Regions from separate parts of the Acidovorax sp. GW101-11A03 genome, predicted to be linked through region 2. Evidence: predicted binding sites of a transcription regulator. Region 2 holds the regulator's gene; the other holds the start of a gene.

Region 1 (11,824 bases), on a different contig from region 2:
CACGCCTGGCTCATGACCCGCGCCGAGCGCCACATCCGCCAGGCAGAAGACCCGCACAGCGGCATCCCCTTGCTCACCCTGGAGCGGCTGACCTTCCGCTTCGTGACCGCTGGTTTTGTGCTGCTCACCGCCACGCTGCTGGCGGGGTGGCTGTTTGGCGAGGCCCTCTATGGCCGCAGCTGGCGCTGGGACCACAAGGCCATCTTCTCCCTGCTGTCGTGGCTGACGTTTGCCACCTTGCTGCTGGGGCGCGCACGGTTTGGCTGGCGCGGACGCAACGCGGTGCGGGTGCTGTATGCCGGATCGGCCCTGCTGCTGCTGGCCTATGTGGGCTCGCGGTTTGTGCTGGAAGTGGTTCTGGGGCGCAGTGCATGAAGTACCTGGTCTTGTTCTTGGTCCTGGCCGTGGCCATCGGTATCTGGCGCAGCCGCCGCGCGCCGGACGATGCCGTGCCCAAGCCATCTTCTCCCTCGCCACGCGCGTTGCCGCAGGACATGCTGGCCTGCGCGCATTGCGGCGTGCACATCCCCCAGGCAGAGGCCGTGATGCTCGGCAACCAGGCCTACTGCAGCACTGAACACCGGCAGCTGGGCCCGGCCTGAGCCATGCAAACCTTGCCTGCTGGCAACTACCTGGCTACGGTGGATGCGCCTTTTGTGCGCATGTGGCGTGGGTTCCTCACCGGCCGCCTCATGGTGGCGCTCGCCCTGCTGGTCCTGCAAGGAGCGGGACAAATCATCAACCAGGTGGCGGACCCCACGGTGCTGGCGCTGTGTGTGGCGTATCTGGTAGCCACCGTGGCCCTGCGCGTGCTGGCTCGGCAGGGCCCTCCTTCGCCCGGCGCGGGCCCCCAGTGGCTCCCGTCCATCGGCATTGACCTTGCAGCCATCACGGCCCTGCAGCTGCTGCACGCAGGCACCATGAACTTCACGCCCCTGTTCGGCCTGCCCATCCTGATGGCGGCCGTGCTGGGCACACTCACGCTGGCGCTGGGCACCACGGCGGGCGTGACCCTGCTGCTGCTGGGCTGGGCCTGGTGGATGGGTGCACGCACGGGCGATGACGATGCACAGCGCTACCTGCAAAGCGCACTCACCGGCACGGGCTACTTCATCGTGAGTTATCTGGTGCACCAACTGGCGACACGGCTGGCGCGTGAACAGGAAGTGGCGCAGCAAAGCCAGATTGCGGCCCGCGTGCAGACCCAGGTCAGTGCCCTGGTCATCCAGAACCTGACCGATGGTGTGCTGGTGGTGGACGAGAACGATGTGGTGCGTGTTGCCAACCCGGCCGGTCTGCAGTTGCTGGCCAGTGGTGCCCTGCCCGACCTTCCATTGACCCTGCAGTCCGCCTCCCCCTGGAAGCCATTGCTGATCCTGGCCCGGCGCACTTTTCGCCACGAACAACCCCAGACAGCGGATGTGGACCTGCTGCACCCGGGCCAAAGCCCGACCGGCCTGCATGTGCGCACCTGGCTCACATCGACCCGGGAGGCCGCCCGAGAGGCCCACACCGAGCGGCTGTGTGTGATGTTTTTGCACGATCTGCGCGAAATGGAAGCCCGCCTGCGCACCGAAAAACTCGCAGCCATGGGCCGCATGTCTGCGGCCGTGGCCCATGAAATCCGCAACCCCCTGGCGGCCATCGTGCAGGCCAACGCGCTGCTGGAGGAAGACCTGCACGACCCGGCACAGAAGCGCCTGGCCCACATGGTCCAGCAAAACGCCGACCGGCTGGCACGCATTGCCGAAGAAGTGCTCGATATCGCCCGTGTCCAGCACCAGATCAGCCATGCGCCCGCCTCCACTCTGCAGCTGGACGAGACCATTGCCCAGATCTGGCACGACTGGCAGGCCCAGGACCCGGTGCAGCGCCGTGCCGTGGTCATGCTGGACACCCAGGCCACACAGGTGGAGTTTGATGGTGAGCACCTGCGCCGCGTGCTGGTGAACCTGCTGGACAATGCCCTGCGCTACATGGGGCCGGAGCCCGACTCCCTGTGTGTTGCGACACGCACCACCCCGGCGGGCCAGGTCAGCCTGCAGGTGTGGAGCGACGGTGCCCCCATGGACAAATCCGTTGAGCGCCACCTGTTCGAACCGTTTTTCTCGTCCGAGAGCCGCTCCAGCGGCCTGGGCCTTTATATTTGCCGCGAACTGTGCCAACGCCATGGAGCGTCCATCAGTTACCAGCGGCTGAACCGCACCACGCTGCGGGGCGAGACCGGAGGCAACGCGTTCACCGTGGGCTTCCGTCGCACCACCCGCCCTGCCGACGCCGCGACGCTGTTTGACACCATCGTGGTCTGAACCGGATTGCCATGAACGCCCCTGCCGCCTCTATCCTCGTCGTTGATGACGAACCCGATCTGCGCACCTTGTACGAACTGACCCTGCTGCGCGAAGGCTATCGCGTGGAGACGGCGTCCAGCGTGCAGGAGGCGCGCGACCAGCTCAAGGCCCACCGCTTCGATGCCGTGATCACCGACATGCGGCTGCCTGATGGCTTTGGCATGGAGCTGCTGCAGGACCTGCGTGACCAGCAGCGCCGGGAGCGCTGCGTGGTCATGACCGCCTACGGCTCAGCAGAAAACGCGGTCGAGGCGCTGCGCTCAGGCGCCTTCGACTATCTGACCAAACCGGTGGACCTGAAGCAGTTCCGCTCGGTGGTGGCCTCGGCAGTGCAAGGCACCGGTGGGGTGCCCGCCCCCCGGGCCGCCCGCAGCCCCGGGCAGCAACGGCAAGCGGCCACGGCGGCCGAGCATGCGTCGGGCAACGCGGCGCTGGACAAGCTGGTGGGTGCGTCGGAAGCCATCCGCAACGTCAAGCAGCGGGTGGCCAAGGTGTCGCGCGGCATGGCGCCGGTTCTCATACATGGCGAGTCAGGCACCGGCAAGGAGCTGGTGGCCCAGGCGCTGCATGCCAGCAGCCAGCGGGCCGACGGCCCCCTGGTGGCTGTGAACTGTGGCGCGATACCGGAGAACCTGCTCGAGGCCGAATTTTTTGGCGCCCGCAAGGGCTCGTACACCGGCGCCACCCAGGACCGGGACGGGTACTTTCAGGCCGCACGCGGGGGCACCCTGTTCCTGGACGAGATCGGCGATCTGCCTCTGGCCATGCAGTCCAAGCTGCTGCGCTCCATCCAGGAACGCAGTGTCCGTCCCCTGGGCTCCACCCAGGAAGAGACCGTGGATGTGCGCATCGTGAGCGCCACCCACCGGGATCTGGCGGCCGATGTACAGTCCGGTCGCTTCCGGCAGGACCTGTACTACCGGCTCAATGTGATCGAGATCGTGATCCCGCCGCTGCGGGAGCGGCGCGAAGACCTGCCCGAGCTCTGTACGGCGCTGCTATCCCGCATCGCCCAGGAATCCGGCATGCCCGTGCCAGCCCTCACCGACCGCGCGCTCGCCGCCATCGTCGCCCACCCGCTCACAGGCAATGTGCGGGAGCTGGAGAACCTGCTGCACCGCGCCGTGGCGCTCAGCGATGGCGAGGAGTTGCATGTGGACTGGCCGACCGGCGCCACCGACCCACAGGCAGTGCGTCCGGCGGCATCACCTGGGAGCAGTCCCCAGACGCAGACCGCCGATGCCACCGCTTCGCCCCCGCAAACCACCACCTGCGCCGCGCCCCTGCCCAGTGACCTACAGGCCTGGCTGGACCAGCAAGAGCGCGAGATACTGATCCGCGCGCTCAAGGAGGCAGGGTTCAACCGGACCGCCACCGCCGCGCGGCTGGGCATCAGCCTGCGCCAGATCCGCTACCGCATCGCGCGCCTGAACATCGCCGTCCCGAACGACCAGGACCCGCATGACGACATGGGATGACGCACAGCGCGTCTCCGTCTGGGACGGAGGCTGGCACCGAGGCGCACGCCGCCTGGAATCGCCCAACCACGGTGCACGCCCGGCAACGGCCCAGGCGGTGGATCTGATCGTGGTGCACTCCATCAGCCTGCCGCCGGGAGAATTTGGCACGGGCGCTGTGCAGCAGCTGTTCACCAATACCCTGGACTGGAACGCCCACCCCTATTACCAGGGCATCCGGGGCCTGCAGGTCTCTGCCCACTTTTTCATCGACCGCCTGGGGGTGCCATGGCAGTTTGTGGACTGCGATCTGCGCGCCTGGCATGCGGGGCAGTCGTTCTACCGGGGGCGCGCCCAATGCAACGACGACTCCATCGGCATCGAGCTGGAGGGCCTGGAGGGCCTGGACTTTGAGCCCCCCCAATACCAGACCCTGGCCTGGCTGTGCCAGGACATCGCACTGCGCTATCCCATCGCCCATGTGGCAGGGCATGAACACATTGCCCCCGGGCGCAAGCAGGACCCCGGCCCCGGATTCGACTGGGCCATCCTGCAAAAAGCGCTGGATTGGCCACGCCACCAGTTCCCCGGCGCCACACAGCCCCCCGCAACTTAGCGGCACTGAATAACGCTGTCGCATCGAAGCGTCAGCCCGGTATTTTTCTTTGTGCATTTGCACATTTTTTTTCTTCCAGTCGCCACGCGGCTCTGAAGGGAAAATGCGCCGCCAGCACCCGCCACTGCTGGGTTTACGGCACCCATCGCAACACCCGCAAGGGCCTCACGCCGGGTGCTCCGCTTGCGCACCGGGGGCCTAACACAGCTTGTTTCCCTTTTTCAGTCCGGTTCAGGCGGTACACTACCGGTAGTGTCTTGAACACACATGACACACCATATATAGTGTGCGACAGACTGAAGTCCGGCGCACCACTTCCCCATCGCGGCGCCCACTTGCGCCGCTCTCCCACTCCAGACAGCCCACAGAAGAGGACACCCATGCAAGCTGCTTTGAACACGCCTTCCACCGCCCAGCCCGGCCCGGCAGACTCCAATGAATCCCAGGCCAACCCGGCGGCAACAGCCGGCAATGAGTTCGCACACCACCAAATCATTCGCCGCAATGGCGCTGTGGTGCCGTTCGAACCACAAAAAATTGCAGTGGCAATGATGAAGGCCTTTCTGGCAGTGCACGGAACGCAGGGGGCAGCATCCGCCAGCGTCCGCGAAGTGGTGGACACCCTGACCCACAACGTGACCCGGGCACTGGTGCGCTCGCGCCCCGGTGGCGGCACCTTCCATATTGAAGACGTGCAGGACCACGTAGAGCTGGGCCTGATGCGCGGTGGCCACCACGAAGTGGCCCGCGCCTACGTGCTGTACCGCGAACGCCGTACCCAGGAGCGCGCGCGCCAGAGCGAGCAGCAAGCCCCCGTGGCATCCGCCCCGCTGCTGCACGTGCTGGACGGCGATGCACGCATTGCCCTGGACCTGGGCCGCCTGCAGGCACTGATCGAATCGGCCTGCGTGAACCTGGGTGCGGACGTCAAGGCCGACCCCATCGTGGCCGAGACCATGCGCAACCTCTATGACGGCGTGCCCATGGATGAGGTCTACAAGGCGTCCATCCTGGCCGCGCGCACGTTGATCGAAAAGGACCCCGACTACACCTACGCCACGGCCCGCCTGCTGCTGCACACCATCGTGCGCGAAGTGCTGGGCAAGGAAGTGACCCAGGCCGAGATGGGCCAAGCCTATCTCGAATATTTCCCTCAGTTCATCAAAAAGGGCGTGGACAACGAGCTTTTGGACGAACGCCTGCTGCAGTACAACCTTCAGCGCCTGGGTGCCGCCCTCAAGGCCGACCGCGACCTGAAGTTCGACTACCTCGGCCTGCAGACGCTGTATGACCGCTACTTCCTGCACGTCAAGAAGACCCGCATCGAGCTGCCCCAGGCCTTCTTCATGCGCGTGGCCATGGGCCTGGCACTGAACGAAACCGACCGCGAAGCCCGCGCCATCGAGTTCTACGAAGTGCTGTCGTCGTTCGACTTCATGTCGAGCACGCCCACGCTGTTCAACAGCGGCACGCTGCGCTCGCAGCTGTCCTCGTGCTACCTGACCACCGTGCCCGACGACCTGGACGGCATCTACGAATCCATCAAGGAAAACGCCCTGCTATCCAAATTTGCCGGCGGCCTGGGCAATGACTGGACCCGCGTGCGCGCCCTGGGCTCGCACATCAAGGGCACAAACGGCGAATCGCAGGGCGTGGTGCCCTTCCTCAAGGTCGTGAACGACACGGCCGTGGCCGTGAACCAGGGCGGCAAGCGCAAAGGCGCGGTCTGCACCTACCTGGAAACCTGGCACCTGGACATCGAAGAGTTCCTGGAACTGCGCAAGAACACCGGCGACGACCGCCGCCGCACGCACGACATGAACACGGCCAACTGGATCCCCGACCTGTTCATGCGCCGCGTGATGGAAAAAGGCACCTGGACGCTGTTCTCGCCCTCCAACGTGCCCGACCTGCACGACCTGTTCGGTGCCGACTTCGAGAAGGCCTACGTGGCCTACGAAGAAAAGGCAGCGCGCGGCGAGATCAAGCCCGCCAAGACGGTGCAGGCCACTGACCTGTGGCGCAAGATGCTGACCATGCTGTTCGAGACCGGCCATCCCTGGATCACCTACAAGGATGCCTGCAACGTGCGCTCGCCCCAGCAGCACGCCGGTGTGGTGCACTCGTCCAACCTGTGCACCGAGATCACGCTGAACACCAGCGACACCGAAACCGCTGTCTGCAACCTCGGCTCGGTCAACCTGCTGCAGCACCTGAAGAATGGGCAGATCGATCACGACAAGCTCAAGAAGACCATCACGGTGGCCATGCGCATGCTGGACAACGTGATCGACATCAACTACTACGCCGTGACCAAGGCGCGCGACTCCAACCTGCGCCACCGCCCGGTGGGCCTGGGTGTGATGGCCTTCCAGGACAGCCTGTACGAACTGCGCATTCCTTATGCCTCGCAGCAAGCGGTGGAGTTTGCCGACAAGTCGATGGAGGCCATCTGCTACTACGCCTACTGGGCATCCACCGAACTGGCCAAGGAGCGCGGCAAGTATTCCAGCTACAAGGGCTCGCTGTGGGACCGTGGCATCCTGCCCTTCGACACGCTGGACATGCTCTCCCAGGCCCGGGGCGGTTATGTGGAAGTGGACCGCTCGTCCACGCTGGACTGGGACGCCCTGCGCAAGAAAATCGCGCAGGACGGCATGCGCAATTCAAACTGCGTGGCCATCGCCCCGACGGCCACCATCTCCAACATCATCGGCGTGGATGCATCGATCGAACCCTCGTTCGGCAACCTGTCCGTGAAGTCCAACCTTTCAGGTGAGTTCACCGTCATCAACGGGGGCCTGGTGCGCGACCTCAAGCGCCTGGGCCTGTGGGATGACGTGATGATCATGGACCTCAAGCACTTCAAGGGCTCGCTGCACCCCATCGACCGCGTGCCACAGGACATCAAGGCGCTGTACTCCACCGCCTTCGAAGTCGAGCCGCAGTGGCTGGTGGAAGCCGCATCGCGCCGCCAGAAGTGGATTGACCAGGCCCAGAGCCTGAACATCTACATGGCTGGCGCATCGGGCAAGAAGCTCGACGACACCTACAAGCTGGCCTGGGTCCGTGGCCTCAAGACCACGTACTACCTGCGCACGCAGAGCGCCACGCACGTCGAGATGAGCACGGTGAACACACGCCAGCTCAACGCAGTGTCCTCGGGCAACGATGGCGGCGCGTCCGCAGCATCCGCCCCCGTGCAGGCACAGCCCAGCGCACTCGAAGCGGCGGCTGCCACCGCTGCTGCACAGTCCGCAGCGGTGCCTGCCACGGATGTGAAATTCTGCGCCATCGACGATCCTGGCTGCGAAGCCTGCCAATAAGGACTTCGCGCACAACACTTCGGACTGATCCGGGGTGTTGTGCCGGTGCTGTGAAGCAACAAAACGTTGCTACACAACGCTGCAGTGCTTTCCTTTTTGCAGCACTGCTTTCATAATCCGAACACTGGAAAATCTATGTTGTCCTGGGACGAAGAAGTCAAGCCCTCATCGCAAAATCAATTGGACGGTGGACTGAACAAGAGCCACCCGGCGGAACAGCCGCCCCTGCCTTTCCAGACCCCCTCCCTGCAAGCCGTGCATGCAACGATGACAGCCTCTGCCGTTGCTCCGACCGCTGCTGCAGCAACCGCACATCGGCGCGTCAACGCAGCCGACAAGCGCATCATCAACGGCCAGACCGACGTCAACCAGCTGGTGCCCTTCAAGTACAAGTGGGCATGGGAAAAATACCTCGCCACTTGCGCCAATCACTGGATGCCGCAGGAAGTGAACATGACGCGCGACATCGCGTTGTGGAAGGACCCCAACGGCCTGACCGAAGACGAGCGCCGCATCATCAAGCGCAACCTCGGCTTCTTTGTGACTGCCGACTCGCTGGCAGCCAACAACATCGTGCTGGGTACCTACCGCCACATCACAGCACCCGAGTGCCGCCAGTTCCTGCTGCGCCAGGCGTTTGAAGAAGCGATCCACACACACGCTTACCAGTACATCGTGGAATCGCTGGGCCTGGACGAAGGCGAAATTTTCAGCGCCTACCTGGAAGTTGCCTCGATCCGCGACAAGGATGAGTTCCTGATCCCCTTCATCGAGGCGATCATGGACCCCAACTTCCACACCGGCACCTTCGAGACTGACCAGACGCTGCTCAAGTCGCTGATCGTGTTCGCCTGCCTGATGGAAGGGCTGTTCTTCTACGTGGGCTTCACACAAATCCTGGCGCTGGGCCGCCAGAACAAGATGACCGGTGCGGCAGAGCAGTACCAGTACATCCTGCGTGACGAGTCCATGCACTGTAATTTCGGCATCGACCTGATCAACCAGCTCAAACTGGAAAACCCGCACCTGTGGACTGCCGAGTTCAAGGCCGAAATCAAGGCGCTGTTCCTCAAGGCGGTTGAGCTGGAGTATCGCTACGCCGAAGACACCATGCCACGCGGCGTGCTGGGCATGAATGCCTCGATGTTCAAGGGCTACCTGCGCTACATCGCCAACCGCCGCGCTACGCAGATCGGGCTGGAGACGTTGTTCCCCAACGAAGAAAATCCGTTCCCATGGATGAGCGAGATGATCGACCTGAAGAAGGAACGCAACTTCTTCGAAACCCGGGTTATTGAATACCAGTCCGGTGGTGCGCTGTCCTGGGACTAGCGCCTTTTCGCATCACACCACCATGGATTTTTACACCACGCCCCAGACAGACAGCGCCACAGAGCGCCGCCGTGTGGAGCGTTCCCGTGTTCATGGAGATGGAGTTCTATTCCATCTCCATGGATCGCTTGCTGTCCACTGTAGACAGCAAGTGCTCTTTGCAAATTGACCCAAGGAGAACATGATGGCAACTGCGAAAAAACCCGCCGCCAAGAAGGCTGCACCCGCGAAAAAAGCTGCAACTGCAAAGCCCGTAGCAGCGAAGAAGGCTGCACCTGCCAAGAAGGCAGCAGCACCGGCCAAGAAAGCCGCTCCAGCCAAGAAGGCCGTAGCAGCAAAGAAGGCTGCACCCGCCAAGAAGGCAGCAGCACCGGCCAAGAAAGCCGCCCCAGCAAAGAAGGCCGTAGCAGCAAAGAAGCCCGCAGCCCCCGCCAAGAAGGCCGCTCCCGCCAAGAAGGCAGCAGCCCCCGCCAAAAAGGCCGCTGCCAAGGCTCCCGCCAAGAAAGCTGCCCCTGCCAAAAAGGCCCCCAAGGCGCCTGCCCCTGCTGCCGCACCAGCGGCGCAGACCACCCTGAATCCTCAGGCTGCCTGGCCCTTCCCTACGGGCAACAAGCCTTAATTCAGGCGTATTGCACGCTCAACCCGGTGCCTGTGCACCGGGTTTTTTTTCGCCTGCGGCCGCCAGCCCACAAACAGCGGGGCAGCACGGGCCACACCTCGCGGTGGCATCAGATCAAGTAGGCGTTGGACAGGGCTCAAACATCTGTTCAGCCCCCTTTACCCAACGCCGATCACGGCTCACTCCACCGAAAAATCCAGCGTGTAATTCTGCGGCCCGCGCTGCGCGATCTTGAGAGCCCCCACGCGGTTGCCCAGCGCCGCGCAACGTGGCAGCGCCCAGCCCCGTTCCAGGCCGAACAGCAGCGCACCGCGCCAGGCATCCCCACATCCCGTGGGGTCCACCACCTGCGTCGGCACCACGGCAGGCACATGGGTCTTCTCACCTGCAACCCACACCTCGCAGCCCTCAGCCCCCAAGGTAACCACCAGCCCCTCCACCTTGTGCGAGATTTCAGCCAGGGTCCAGCCGGTGCGGTCGCTCAGCATCTTTCCTTCGTAGTCGTTGACTGTGACCCAGGATGCCTGGTCAATGAACTTCGCCAACTCGTCCCCACTGAACATGGGCAGCCCCTGGCCAGGATCGAACACAAACGGAATACCCGCCGCCACGAACTGGGCTGCATGCTCCAGCATGGCATCGCGCCCATCGGGTGCAATGATCCCCACACTCGCCTTGGAGCCCACATCAATGCGGTTGGCATGCGCCTGCATCATGGCCCCGGGGTGGAAGGCCGTGATCTGGTTGTTATCGCGGTCCGTCATGATCATGGCCTGTGCGGTGTAGGTGTCCTGAACCTGGCCCACGTGGCGGCAATCGATGCCCAGCGACTGCAGTCGCTGGAGGTAGTCCGCCCCATCGCTGCCTAGCATCGCCATGGGCAAAGGCTCCCCCCCCAGCAGCTTGAGGCTGTAGGCAATGTTGCCCGCACACCCGCCAAAATCGCGGCGCAGAGAAGGCACCAGGAATGACACATTGAGGATGTGCAACTGGTCAGGCAGGATCTGCTCTGCAAAGCGCCCCTCGAAGGTCATGATGGTGTCGAATGCCAGGGAACCACAAATGAGGGCAGCCATAGAAATGAATCGGTCCGTAGGTTGGTAAAAATTCAGGGATAGAACGCCAGCAGCCGGTACCCAGCCACGCGCGCACCGCCTGTGGTCACGATCACCGATACCGAAGTGCTCCATTCGCCACGCGCCGGCAGCTCCGCCGGTGCGGCCATGTCGTTCGGCAGCAGCACCCGGCGCAGCACAGGCTGGTCCTGGGCATCGGTCAAGGTCAACTCCACCGCAGGCATGGCCAATGGAATGTCCGCTTTGCTCTTCATGGTCAGCGCCAACTGGTAACTGTCGCCACGGGCTTTGTTGAACGAAGAGCTGTCGATGACCACATCGGCAATCTGGCGCTGGGGAGCCACCTCGCACTGCAAAGGCTCGCACAACTTGAGCAGCCACGGCCTTGCACGCGGGTCCGTGGCTGCAATGCGGTCACGCTCCTGGACGGCGACCTGCAGCAACATGCCCACCACCAAGACCAGCAATACAAGCACCAGCACGGCCCGCACCACAGGCTTGCGCCAGAAAGCCTTGCGCCGCGCAGCAATCACAAAACTGACCTCAGGCCCGGCCTCATGCGCACCCTCTTCGCCCTGCTCATCTTCATCCACCTGGCTGGCCACGGGCTTGCGAGTGCGGGGCTGCAACACCGCAGCCGGAGAGTCATCTGCGACCAGCTCCAACGCTGCCGGTATCTCATCCACCACGGGCCGCTGCACAAAATCCACCGACGGCAGGAGCTCAGGCACGGTCGGGGGGGCGTCATGGTGGCCCGTGCTCGGCAGGTCAGAGGAAAGTGCCTCCCCGTGGTGCTCCAGCACAGGCTCCGCTGCCAATGTGCTCCCGGTCGCATCGACCACGGCCTCGCTGCCCACCCCAGCGAAGGAACTTCCCCCTCCACCCTTCCCCGAGGTCACCGGGCCGTCAAGCCCGATGGGGTCATGCGAATCGGCAGTGGGAAGCTCATACCCACCCCGCACAACCTCCGCAGCCCCGCCCACTTCGGCATCCGCCACGGCTATGGGCAGAGCCGCCGCCTCACCAGGCGCCTCCGCAGTAGCATCC
Region 2 (11,824 bases):
GGATGCGGGAGGCGCGCTCGCCGGACGTGGCGGCAGAAAAAGCACCGCCGGTCAGCGCGTCGAGCGGATGCGGCTCTTGGGTTTTGGCCGGGGCCGGATTCACTTCAGGTGCGTCGGACATTTTGCTGCGGGAAAAAAATGGAAACATGGATCCAATGGATAACGAAGGCACCCCTGGCGCATTGCCAAAAGAGGACCTGCCACGGCAAGCGCACTGCATGCGTGCCGGGGCAACAAAGGGGCTATTTTCACCGGGTTCTGAGCGGGCGCCTTTGTATGCACCACACCAACCTTCTACAGGTGATCTGGCACAAGGCTTGGACAGGCAGCCGACAGGCTGCGGCCCCTCTATGGGAACCTCGCCCTACTGCGGGCGAACAGTCGCCCCGCCAGGGGCAGCCCCCATTATCTATATATAGACGCCAATGCCCAATCGCCAAGGGATCCTGCACGAATGGAGCGGCAAGCGGGCGCTGCGGAACGGGATGGGCTGCAAGGCGCAAAAAGCAGCAATAGCCGTAGCTATTGCGAGTATTTGCAACGCCGCAGACAGCCCGAGACCGCAGATGCACACGGCGCGGTGATTTGTGCAGAATTGTGCAGAGGATCCCAAGGGTGAAGCACAAACAAGAAAGCCCGACGGACAGGGCCTCATGGCCTGCCCGCCGGGCTTGACGGCTGACACAACGGTCTTTGCCATCGGTCGCGATGCGGAGATAAAGGTCCGCATGGCGAGGAGGCAAGGGATTGCCTCCAGGGGTTGCCTTAGAAGCGGCATCTGCTGCACCTTGGCACTGAATGCCCTCGGAGGGAGATTTCGCTTCGTCTGGCGATGCCTGAAATCTACAGGCGCCTCCACCTTACCAAAGTCGCTCTCCGGGCTCAAATCGGATTCTCAATGACGGCCACACGGCCGATTGAATTTGACACGGGGGTGTCACACCCACCACCCGCGCCAGGCAACTTCGAGCCCCTCAAAGAGCCCAAAAACTGTAATTTTTTACAGATTTTTCATAACTCAAGTGTCTGATGATTTCGATTGTTAGTATTGACTATGCATTTAGAGAGCTTCTAGAATCCGCCAGCCCTGAAAACGGGCTAGTAAAAACCCCAACCCGCTGCCGAACCCGGCTAAGTCAAACCAGGCGACAAGCACTCCACAGACGTGCAGCCCGGACTTGATGGCGTACCAATCCAGGCGACTTGCCGGGAAGGTGCAGTCCCAGTGACTGCTCCAAGCTCCCGCTGCGCCTCAGAAAGGAAGAGCTATGACAGCGTCAGGAAAAATAGTCTCCGGCGTACGAACCTTCGTGGCCGATGTGACCGAAGGTTTTCTTGAAATCACCCACAACAGCTTTGCCCTCATCGGCCTGGCAGTTGCCTTCATCATCATTGCCCTCACAGCCCGGCCCGACCTGCGCCAAGCTGGCGAAGAGCGTCTTATGGGCTGGCTGCAGGCCCGCCAGGTGGAAATGCTGGGCATGCCCATCGAGCCCGAAGCCAGCGAGCGCGCCACGGCCGCCAACCCCAAGGACCTGCCCAAGGAGCAGGCCGCAGTGGCCTTCTGGCTCAGCAAGAAGTACCGCGTGGCGCCCGAGCCGCTCAGCGTGCTGGTGGCCGAGGCCTATGAGATCGGCACCCGCGCCAAGATCGACCCCACGCTGATCCTGGCCATCATGGCGATCGAGTCGAGCTTCAACCCGTTTGCCGAGAGCGCCGTGGGCGCCCAGGGCCTCATGCAGGTCATGACCCGCGTGCACACCGACAAATACCAGAGCTTTGGCGGCCACTTTGCGGCCTTCGACCCGGTGAGCAACCTGCGTGTGGGTGTCAAGGTTCTGCAGGAATGCATTGCGCGCGCTGGCTCCGTCGAAGGCGGCCTGCGCTACTACGTGGGCGCAGCCAACATGGCCGACGATGGCGGCTATGCAGCCAAGGTGATGGCAGAGCATTTCCGCCTGCGCCAGGTCGCCAATGGCCGGGCCATGCCCTTCAACCCTCCCCCATCGCTGTCCACCCAGGCGCCTGCCCAGAGCATTCCGGCCGCAGCCCCCCCGGCAGCGCCCACCGCGACCGCCGACAAGGTGGCCCTGCTGTCGGGTCTGTGAACCCCTCGGCCCAGCGGAGATTTGTGCGATGCACCTCGTAGGTGCACGCCGCCGTGTCGGCTACACTAGCGAAGTACGCGACTGGCGATAGGCGCGGTACCCGCACAGGGTGCTGCCGCTGACGTGGAAACCGGCAAGGGCCCGCCCCTTGTGAACCACTGGGAAGCGTGCCGCACGGGGCCACCCGCTGCGTTCAGCCGTTCGCCTGGGCAGCCCTTGTTTCAAGGGACACAAGTTCTTAGGACTGCCAAACCATGTACGACCGCAACATTCTTGTCGAACAAACCGACCCCGAACTCTTCGCCGCCATCCAGGCCGAAAACGCCCGGCAAGAGCACCACATCGAGCTGATCGCCAGCGAGAACTACGCCTCCCCCGCCGTGATGTGGGCGCAGGGCACCCAGCTGACCAACAAGTACGCCGAAGGCTATCCCGGCAAGCGCTACTACGGTGGCTGCGAGCATGTGGACGTGGCCGAGCAGCTGGCCATCGACCGCGTGAAGAAGATCTTCGGCGCCGATGCCGCCAACGTGCAGCCGCATTGCGGCGCATCCGCCAACGAAGCCGTGTTCCTCGCCTTCCTCAAGCCCGGCGACACCATCATGGGCATGAGCCTGGCCGAAGGCGGCCACCTGACCCACGGCATGCCGCTGAACATGTCGGGCAAATGGTTCAACGTGGTCTCCTACGGCTTGAACGCCAAAGAAGAAATCGACTACGACGCGATGGAAGCCAAGGCCCGCGAGCACAAGCCCAAGCTGATCGTGGCTGGTGCATCCGCTTACAGCCTGCACATCGACTTTGCCCGCTTTGCCAAGGTCGCCAAGGAAATCGGCGCCATCTTCATGGTGGACATGGCCCACTACGCGGGCCTGATCGCTGCCGGCGTGTACCCCAACCCCGTGCCCCACGCCGACGTGGTGACATCAACCACGCACAAGAGCCTGCGCGGCCCCCGTGGCGGCATCATCCTGATGAAGGCTGAGCACGAGAAGGCCATCAACAGCGCCATCTTCCCCGGCCTGCAAGGCGGCCCGCTGATGCATGTGATTGCAGCCAAGGCCGTGGCCTTCAAGGAAGCGATGCAGCCCGAGTTCAAGGCCTACCAAGAGCAAGTGGCCAAGAACGCCAAGGTCGTGGCCGAGACACTGACCGCACGCGGCCTGCGCATCGTGTCGGGCGGCACGCAAAGCCACGTGATGCTGGTGGACCTGCGCGCCAAGGGCATCACCGGCAAGGAAGCCGAGGCCGTGCTGGGCGCCGCCCACATGACCATCAACAAGAACGCCATCCCCAACGACCCTGAAAAGCCGATGGTGACCAGCGGCGTGCGCATTGGCACCCCCGCCATGACCACACGCGGCTTCAAGGAAGAAGAAGCCCGCATCACGGCCAACCTGATTGCAGACGTGCTGGACAACCCCCGCGATGAGGCCAACATCGCCGCCGTGCGCGCCAAGGTCAACGCCCTGACTGCACGTTTCCCGGTCTACCGTTAAGCAAGCCGGTCCTGGAAGTCCATGAAGTGCCCCTTCTGCAGCCACCTCGAAACGCAAGTCGTTGAAACGCGGGTGTCTGAGGATGGGGTCTTCATCCGCCGCCGCCGCCAGTGCGGCGCGTGCGACAAGCGCTTCACGACCTACGAGCGGCCGGAAGTGAACTTCCCGGCCATCGTCAAGAAGGATGGTCGGCGCATTGAATACGACCGCAGCAAGCTGCTCGGCTCGTTCAGCCTGGCACTGCGCAAACGCCCGGTGAGCACGGAGCAGATCGACAGCGCCATCGAGCGCATCGAAGAAAAGCTGCTCAACCTCGGCCAGCGCGAAGTGCTGTCCGGCCGCATTGGCGAACTGGTCATGCGCGAACTCAAGAAGCTCGACAAGGTGGCCTACATCCGCTTTGCGAGCGTCTACCGCAGCTTCGAAGACATCGACGACTTCCGCGCCATGGTCGATGAAGTGCGCAAGTAGGTAGGTCAGCGCCAGGCCAGGCGACGTGGTCACCTCCACCCGGCCCACCGGGCATGGAGTTCAAGCTTTTTTGGCGCCTACCGCGCGCCCATCATGCCTTGATAGCTATCAATAGCATAGCAATCAAACAACGCCATGGCTTCCCGACAGATGCTGCCAGCAGCGCTGTCACCAAGGCTACAGCGCGCAACGCTCCTGAAACGATAGCTGCAACGGCATACTGGACGAGCGCAAACGGCATTTTTTGCTTTAAGTTTTTTACCCGCACATGCAGCACGCCCAGCGCCCGTGCCCGACAATCGCTGCGGTGAAAACCCGCCACTTTCTGCAGCTGGTGCTGCTGTCTGCCCTGTGGGGCGCCTCATTCCTCTTCATCCGCATCGCCAGCCCCGTGCTGGGGCCCAACGTGATGGCGGCCCTGCGCATCGGGCTGGCCACGCTCACGCTGATTGGCATCATGCGCCTCGCCAACGAGTCCTGGCCCTGGCGCCACTGGCGCGAGCTGTTCGGGCTGGGCACGCTCACCGTCGCCCTGCCCTTCTTGCTGTACGCCTGGGCGGCCTTGCACTTGCCAGCGGGCTACAGCTCGCTGCTCAACACCATGGCTGTACCGTTTGGCGTGATCGCCGCCGCCTGGATGAAGGAAGACACGCTGAGCGCGCGCAAGTGGCTGGGCTGCCTCAGCGGCTTTGCGGGCGTGGCGCTGATCGTGCAGTTGGGCCCCGTGCAGCCCACCCCCGCCCTGTTGCTGGCGGCGGCGGCCTGTGTGGCGGCGTCGGCCTGCTATGGCATCTCGACCACCTGGATGAAACGCGCCACCCAGCGCATGTCCCCGCTGTCGATTGCCGCAGGCATCCATGCCGCCGCCCTGGTGCTGTTGCTGCCGGGCGCAGCCTGGAGCCTGCCCGAAGCGCGCTTCACACCCGGCGCACTGGCCGCCGTGGCCGTAATGGGCATCGTGACCTCGGGCCTGGCGTATTGGCTCAACCTGCGGGTGCTCAAGCATGTCTCGCCCGTGGCCGCCATGAGTTCGGCCTTCATGATCCCGCTGTTTGGCGTGGCCTGGGGCCATGTCTTTCTGGGCGAGGCCCTGGGGCCGGGCATGCTCTGGGGCGGCGCGCTGGTGCTGGTGGCGACCGGGCTGGTCACCGGGTTCAACCCGCTGCAATGGCTGGGTGCGCTGCGCCGCCGCAGCTGACCCGCACTATGGCTGCAGCGCGGCCCCGCGTCAGCGGCCCACGCGCGTGATGCGGTCCGTGGCGGGCGGCGCCACCGGGCTTTGCTGGCGGAAGTAGGCCTCCAGCGCGTCCAGGTCCAGCGCGCCCACCTGCCGGTCCCGGCCCTGGGTCAGCACCGTGAAGTTGTCGCCGCCGCTGTCCAGAAAGCTGCTCATGACCACGCGCACCGGTTGCGCGTCGGCCAATGGCGCGCCGTTCAGCACCATCTGGCTGATGCGCGCCCCGGCGGGCTGGGTCAGGTCGTAGCGGTAGCTGAAGCCGCTGGACACCGACAGCACCCGGGGCCGCTGCACCGTGTTGCCGCCGCTGGCGAACTGTTGCTCCAGCACCGCTCGGATCTGTGCCCCCGTGAAGGTCTTCACCACCAGCTGGTTGCCAAAGGGCTGCACCGCGTACAGCTGGCCATACCGCACCAGCCCTTGCTCATCCGGCACCAGGTCGGCGCGCAGGCCGCCGGGGTTCATGAACGACAGCTGCGCGCCCCCCTCTTCGGGCGAACGCGTGGCCAGCAGTTGGGCGTCCGCCACCAGGTTGCCCAGCACGCTCTCCAGCGCCGCGTTGGGCTGGCGGCGCATGGGGCCCTTGGCCTGGCCCACGGGCCGCTGGGCCAGTGGAATGGCGGCGGCGCGGTAGGTGTCGATGATCTTCTGCACACCTGGGTCTGCCGGGAAGGCAGGCACGGCGGTGGTGACGGGCACAAGGCCCTGGGCACCAGTGAAGGCCTCGCCCTGCACCACCACATTGCGTGCTGTCTTGCTCACCACACGGCGGGTCCGCGTATCCACGCGCAGCTGGATGTCAGTGAGCAGCGTGCCGTACTGGCCTGCGCTGGTCAGCAAGAAGGGTTTGGCCGGGTTCACGCGGCTGTAGTCGCACACATAGGCCTGGTGCGTGTGGCCCGAGACCACCACATCCACGGCAGGGTCCAGGCGCTCCAGAATGGGCACGATGTCGCCCGACAGGCCTGCGCAGCTGGTCTCCTGCACGCCCGCCGTGGTACTTCCGCCTTCATGGATGGCCACCACAATCACATCAGCGCCCTGGGCCTTGAGCTGCGGAATCAGTGCGTTGGCCGTGGCCGCCTCGTCCTCAAAGCGCAGCCCCGCCACGCCCGACGGGCTGACCATGGTGGGTGTGGCCTGCAGGGTAAGGCCGATAAAACCCATGGTGACCGTGACGCCGCCTTCGGTGAACCGCTTGAGCCCCGTGGCGGGCAGCAGGGTGCGCCCGTCTTCGCGCACTGTGTTGGCCGCTAGCAGGCCAAATCGGGCGCCCTCGAACGGCTTGCTGATGCGGCAGGGCTCGCGCGAGGTGAATTTCTCGCAGCCGCCGTGCTGCAGCCGCAGCAGTTCGCGCCAGCCCCGGTCGAACTCGTGGTTGCCCACCGCATTGAAGTCGATCTGCATGCGGTTGACCGCTTCGATCGTGGGTTCGTCCAGAAACAGCGACGACACCAGCGGCGAGGCGCCCACCATGTCACCCGCCGACACCACCGCATGGTGCGGCGACTGGGCCTTGAGGGCCGCCATGGCGCTGGCAAAGTAGGCCATGCCTCCGGCAGGCGCCAGCACCGGGCCCGTGGGCCCTTGCACCCGGTGCGCCATGTGGGGCGGCTCCAGGTTGCCGTGCAGGTCGTTGAAGCCGATGAGGGTGATGTCGATGTGGGGCGGCGCGCTGCCCGCCACGGGGGCTGTGGGCACAATGCCGCTACAGCCGCCCAGCCACAGCGGCACGGCCAAGGCGGCCAGCGCCCGGCGACGGAAGGCCCGGAACAAGCGGTTGCTCATACAGAGGGACCGCCCCTGGGACGGTGGGAGTTGGTGTTACAGAAACGAAGCCTGGATGGGCGGCACGGGCGGCACCACATCGCCGCACTGGGCGCGGTGGCGCAGCGCGTGCTCCATCACCACCAGCGCCAGCAGCGCCTCGGCAATCGGCGCGGCGCGAATGCCCACGCAGGGGTCGTGGCGGCCCTTGGTGATCACCTCGGTGCTCTTGCCGTGGATGTCGATGGACTCGCGCGGGCTGATGATGGAGCTGGTGGGCTTGATGGCGATGCTCACCTCCAGGTCCTGCCCGGTGCTGATGCCGCCCAGCACGCCACCGGCGTTGTTGGTGCGAAAGCCCTGGGGCGTCATCGAGTCGCCATGCATGGTGCCGCGATGCGCCACGCTGGCAAAGCCCGCGCCAATCTCCACGCCTTTCACGGCGTTCAAGCCCATCATGGCGTGGGCGATGTCGGCATCCAGCTTGTCGTACAGCGGCTCGCCCAGCCCCACGGGCACGCCCGTGGCCTGCAGGCGGATGCGGGCCCCGCAGGAGTCGCCCGCCTTGCGCAGGGCATCCATGTAGTCCTCGTACTGCTGCACGTCGGCCACAGGGGCGAAGAAGGGGTTGTTGCGTACGTGGTCCCAACTCTCGAATGGGATGGGCAGTTCGCCCAGCTGGGTCATGCAGGCGCGGAACTCGACGCCATACTGTTGTGCCAGCCACTTCTTGGCCACGGCGCCTGCGGCCACGGTGGGCGCCGTCAGGCGGGCCGATGACCGACCACCGCCGCGCGGGTCGCGGATGCCGTACTTATGCCAGTAGGTGTAGTCGGCATGGCCGGGGCGGAAGCTCTCGGCGATGTTGCTGTAGTCCTTGCTGCGCTGGTCGGTGTTGCGGATCAGCAGGGCAATGGGGGTACCGGTGGTCTTGCCCTCGTACACGCCAGAGAGGATCTCCACCGCATCCGGCTCGTTGCGCTGCGTGACGTGGCGGCTGGTGCCAGGGCGGCGCCGGTCCAGGTCAGCCTGGATGTCGGCCTCGGTGAGGGCCATGCCCGGCGGGCAGCCGTCGATCACGCAGCCAATGGCTGGGCCGTGGGATTCACCAAAGTTGGTGACTGCGAATAGGGTACCGATGGTGTTGCCGCTCATGGGGCGGGATTATCCCAGACCCACCGCCCCCCAACGGCCTGGAGCGCAACCGGCGTATCCACTGATCTTGTCCCGCCCTGCGCAGGGCATATCGCGCTTGGCATGGCCCCACGCGCTTGCTAGGATCGGCACACCACCTCCGGGACCTCCATGCCCGCCTCTGCCCTGCCAATGCCTGGTCCCTCTTTGCCCCACGCAGAATTTCTGCCCCCCATGCTGGGCGATGCCCCCCTTCGCAAGGCCCTGGATGCCAGCGACAACGCCATCGTGATGACCAACAGCGCCAAGCGGGTGGTGTACATCAACCAGGGGTTTACGCGGCTCTTTGGCTTTCAGCCCGAGGAAATGCTGGGAAAGCTGCTCAGCGAGGTGCTGCTGGGCCCGCATTCCGATCCGGCCCTGCTGGGCAGCATCCGCTCCAAAGTCAGTACCCAGGGCGAGTTCCATGTCGAGACCATGCTGTACAGCAAGTCCGGGCAACCACGCTGGGTGTCGATGGTGATCAATGCCTCGCCCGAGGCCTCGGGCGGCCCAGGAGGCAGCATCACGGTGCTGACGGACATCACCTTGACCAAGATGCACGAAGTGCTGCAGACAAAGGTGCTGGAAGGCATGGTCAACGAACTGCCGCTGCCAGACCTGATGGCGCTCGTGTGCCGCGAGGTGGAGCGGATTGCCCCCGAAGTCACGGCCTCCATCCTGGCAGTCGATGCACAAGGCTGCCTGCGCCCTCTGGCCGCCCCCGGCCTGCCAGCGGCGGTTTGCGATGCCCTGGATGGCCTTCCTATAGGTCCGAAGGTGGGCTCCTGCGGCACGGCGGCGTTTCGCAACGCGCCGGTGATCGTCACCGACATCACCACCGACCCCCTGTGGACGGACTACCGCGACCTGTTCGCCCCCACGGGCCTGCGGGCCTGCTGGTCCAGCCCCATCTCCAACCACCAGGGCAAGCCGGTAGGCACTTTCGCCTTTTATTTTCGGGAGCCACGCAGCCCCGGTGCGCTGCACCACCGCCTGGTGGAGGTGTGCCTGCACCTGTGCGCCCTGGCCATCGAACGGGACAGCACCCACCGCCGCATTCACCAGCTGGCGTCTTTCGACACGCTCACGGGCCTGCCCAATCGCGCCATGTTCCGCAGCAGCGCAGAACGCGCCTTGGCCGGCCTGGAGCACGAAGAGCGCCCCGGGGCCTTGCTGTTTCTGGATCTGGACCGGTTCAAGCAGATCAACGACACCCAGGGGCACGCCGCAGGCGACGCCCTGCTGTGCGAGGTGGCCGCGCGGCTCACGCAGTGCCTGCGTGCGCGCGACCTGATCGGGCGGCTGTCGGGGGACGAATTTGTGCTGCTGCTGTCCGAATGCACCACCGAACAGGCAGTGCCCATGGCGCAGCGGATTCTGGAATCCATCGCCCAGCCCCTGCACATCAACGGGCAGGTCCATAGGCCCCACGCCAGCCTGGGGATCGCCATGTTCCCCGACGACGGCAGCAACATCGACACCCTGCTGCTGCACGCGGACCAGGCCATGCACCAGGCCAAAAGCGACCACCGGCACAGCCTGCAGCTTTTCAGCGCCGAGATGAACCGCCGCGCGCAAGAGCGCGCATCGCTGGAACGCGCGCTGCAACAGGCGCTGGCGGAACGCAGCCTCACCCTGCACTACCAGCCCCAGGTGCTCAGCAGCTCGCCAGATACGCTGCATGGCGTCGAAGCCCTGGCACGCTGGCACCACCCCACCTGGGGCATGGTGCCGCCTTCACAGTTCATCGCCATTGCAGAAGAGGCGGGCTTGATCCACACGCTCACACTGTGGCTGCTGGACGAAGCCTGCCGCCAGCTTGCGGCATGGCGCGCGGCAGGCCATCCCGTGCCTTGCGTGGCCATCAACCTGTCAGGCCGCAGCTTTCACCAACCCGGGCTGGCGCAGGAGATCGCCGACGCCTTGAAACAGCACGGCCTGCGCCCCGGGGATGTGCTGCTGGAGATCACCGAAAGCGTGATGATGGACGCGCGGCCGGTGACCCTGGCCAACATCGACACCCTGCACCGGCAAGGCTTCAAGCTGTCGCTGGACGACTTTGGCACCGGGTACTCCAGCCTCAGTTATCTGCACCGGCTGCCGATCAGCGAACTCAAGCTGGACATGGCCTTCGTACAGGACCTGACCACCAGCGCCACGGCGCGCGCACTCACGGTGTCGGTGCTGAGCATTGCGCACAGCCTGGGCATGGTGGTGGTGGCGGAAGGCGTGGAAACCGTGGGCCAGCAGCAATGGTTGCAGGCGCATGGGTGCCCGGTCATGCAGGGCTATCTGTTCGGCAAGCCCCTCCCGCCCGAGGACATCGAGGCCTGGCTGGGCGCCCGATCGGCGGCACACAACCACTGATCCGGGCATCCACGCGGTGGCAGGGCCACGCCACGGCGGCAACCGGAGCCCCCGGCGGGGTCAGGCGCGTGGTTCTTCCTCAGGCCAGTCGCGGATGTAGGCCTTGAGCATCTTGTTCTCGAAGTTCTGGCTGTCCACCACGGCCTTGGCCACGTCGTAGAAGCTGATCACGCCCATGAGCATGCGGCGGTCCATCACCGGCATGTAGCGCGCGTGGCGGTCCAGCATCATGCGGCGCACCTCGTCCATGTCGGTTTCCAGGGTGCAGGTCAAAGGCGCATCGTCCATGGCGGTGCGCACCAGCATCGTGCCCACGCTGCCGCCGTTTTTCACCACGGCCTGGATCACTTCGCGGAAGGTGAGCATGCCCACCAGGTCACCATGCTCCATCACCACCAGCGAACCGATGTCGCGCTCGGCCATCAGGGCCACGGCGCCTGCCAGCGGCTCGTCGGGCGAGGCGGTGTACAAGGTGTTGCCTTTGACGCGAAGGATGTCGCTGACTTTCATGGTGCTGGGTCTCCGAGAGGGCGAGAGAAGCGCGGCAGGCGCTATAGACAATTTGCTACCAAATATAGCCCACAATGCCCGCCTGCATTGACAACATGGGAGACACCCGATGCCCGGCTATTCCGACCCCGGCTTTGACACGCTGGCCCTGCACGCAGGGGCGAGCCCCGACCCCGCCACCGGCGCGCGCGCCACGCCCATCCACCTGACGACCTCGTTCGTCTTCGAGTCGAGCGACCACGCAGCGTCGCTCTTCAACCTGGAGCGCGGCGGCCATGTCTACAGCCGCATCAGCAACCCCACCAACGCAGTGCTGGAGCAGCGCGTGGCGGCCCTGGAAGGTGGCGTGGGCGCGATTGCCACCGCCAGCGGCCAGGCCGCGCTGCACCTGGCGATTGCCACGATCATGGGCGCGGGCAGCCACATCGTGGCGAGCACGGCGCTGTATGGCGGCTCCCAGAACCTGCTGCACTACACGCTCTCGCGCTTTGGCATCGAAACCACCTTTGTGAAGCCGGGCGACATCGACGCCTGGCGCGCCGCTGTGCGCCCCAACACCAAGCTGTTCTTTGGCGAAACCGTGGGCAACCCGGGCCTGGATGTGCTGGACATCCCCACCGTGAGTGCGATGGCACACGAAGCGGGCGTGCCGCTGCTGGTGGACTCCACCCTCACCTCCCCCTGGCTCA

What was found. The regulator NrdR, encoded in region 2, represses ribonucleotide reductase genes. The targets are predictions, from matches to a motif close to CACNANATNTNGTG.
Region 1: AC07Z7_RS08230 (ribonucleoside-diphosphate reductase subunit alpha) is a predicted target of NrdR. The motif match lies at 4,698-4,711, and genes of this name have one in related genera.

Annotation. Positions count from the first base shown of each region.
Region 1 covers NZ_JBWKZU010000014.1:22,637-34,460, reverse strand. The annotation lists gene AC07Z7_RS08255 (cytochrome C assembly family protein) at 1-375, shown strand, start outside; gene AC07Z7_RS08250 (PP0621 family protein) at 372-602, shown strand; gene AC07Z7_RS08245 (ATP-binding protein) at 606-2,309, shown strand; gene AC07Z7_RS08240 (sigma-54-dependent transcriptional regulator) at 2,321-3,829, shown strand; gene ampD (1,6-anhydro-N-acetylmuramyl-L-alanine amidase AmpD) at 3,813-4,424, shown strand; gene AC07Z7_RS08230 (ribonucleoside-diphosphate reductase subunit alpha) at 4,805-7,750, shown strand; gene AC07Z7_RS08225 (ribonucleotide-diphosphate reductase subunit beta) at 7,886-9,082, shown strand; partial or broken gene AC07Z7_RS08220 (histone) at 9,276-9,701, shown strand; gene AC07Z7_RS08215 (carbohydrate kinase family protein) at 9,881-10,777, opposite strand; gene AC07Z7_RS08210 (DUF3426 domain-containing protein) at 10,810-11,508, opposite strand.
Region 2 covers NZ_JBWKZU010000047.1:3,080-14,903, reverse strand. The annotation lists gene AC07Z7_RS18205 (DUF349 domain-containing protein) at 1-148, opposite strand, end outside; gene AC07Z7_RS18200 (lytic transglycosylase domain-containing protein) at 1,269-2,108, shown strand; ZMP/ZTP riboswitch at 2,176-2,326, shown strand; gene glyA (serine hydroxymethyltransferase) at 2,363-3,607, shown strand; gene nrdR (transcriptional regulator NrdR) at 3,629-4,078, shown strand; gene AC07Z7_RS18185 (DMT family transporter) at 4,377-5,276, shown strand; gene AC07Z7_RS18180 (bifunctional metallophosphatase/5'-nucleotidase) at 5,307-7,103, opposite strand; gene aroC (chorismate synthase) at 7,140-8,237, opposite strand; gene AC07Z7_RS18170 (sensor domain-containing protein) at 8,451-10,625, shown strand; gene AC07Z7_RS18165 (CBS domain-containing protein) at 10,686-11,135, opposite strand; gene AC07Z7_RS18160 (O-acetylhomoserine aminocarboxypropyltransferase) at 11,245-11,824, shown strand, end outside.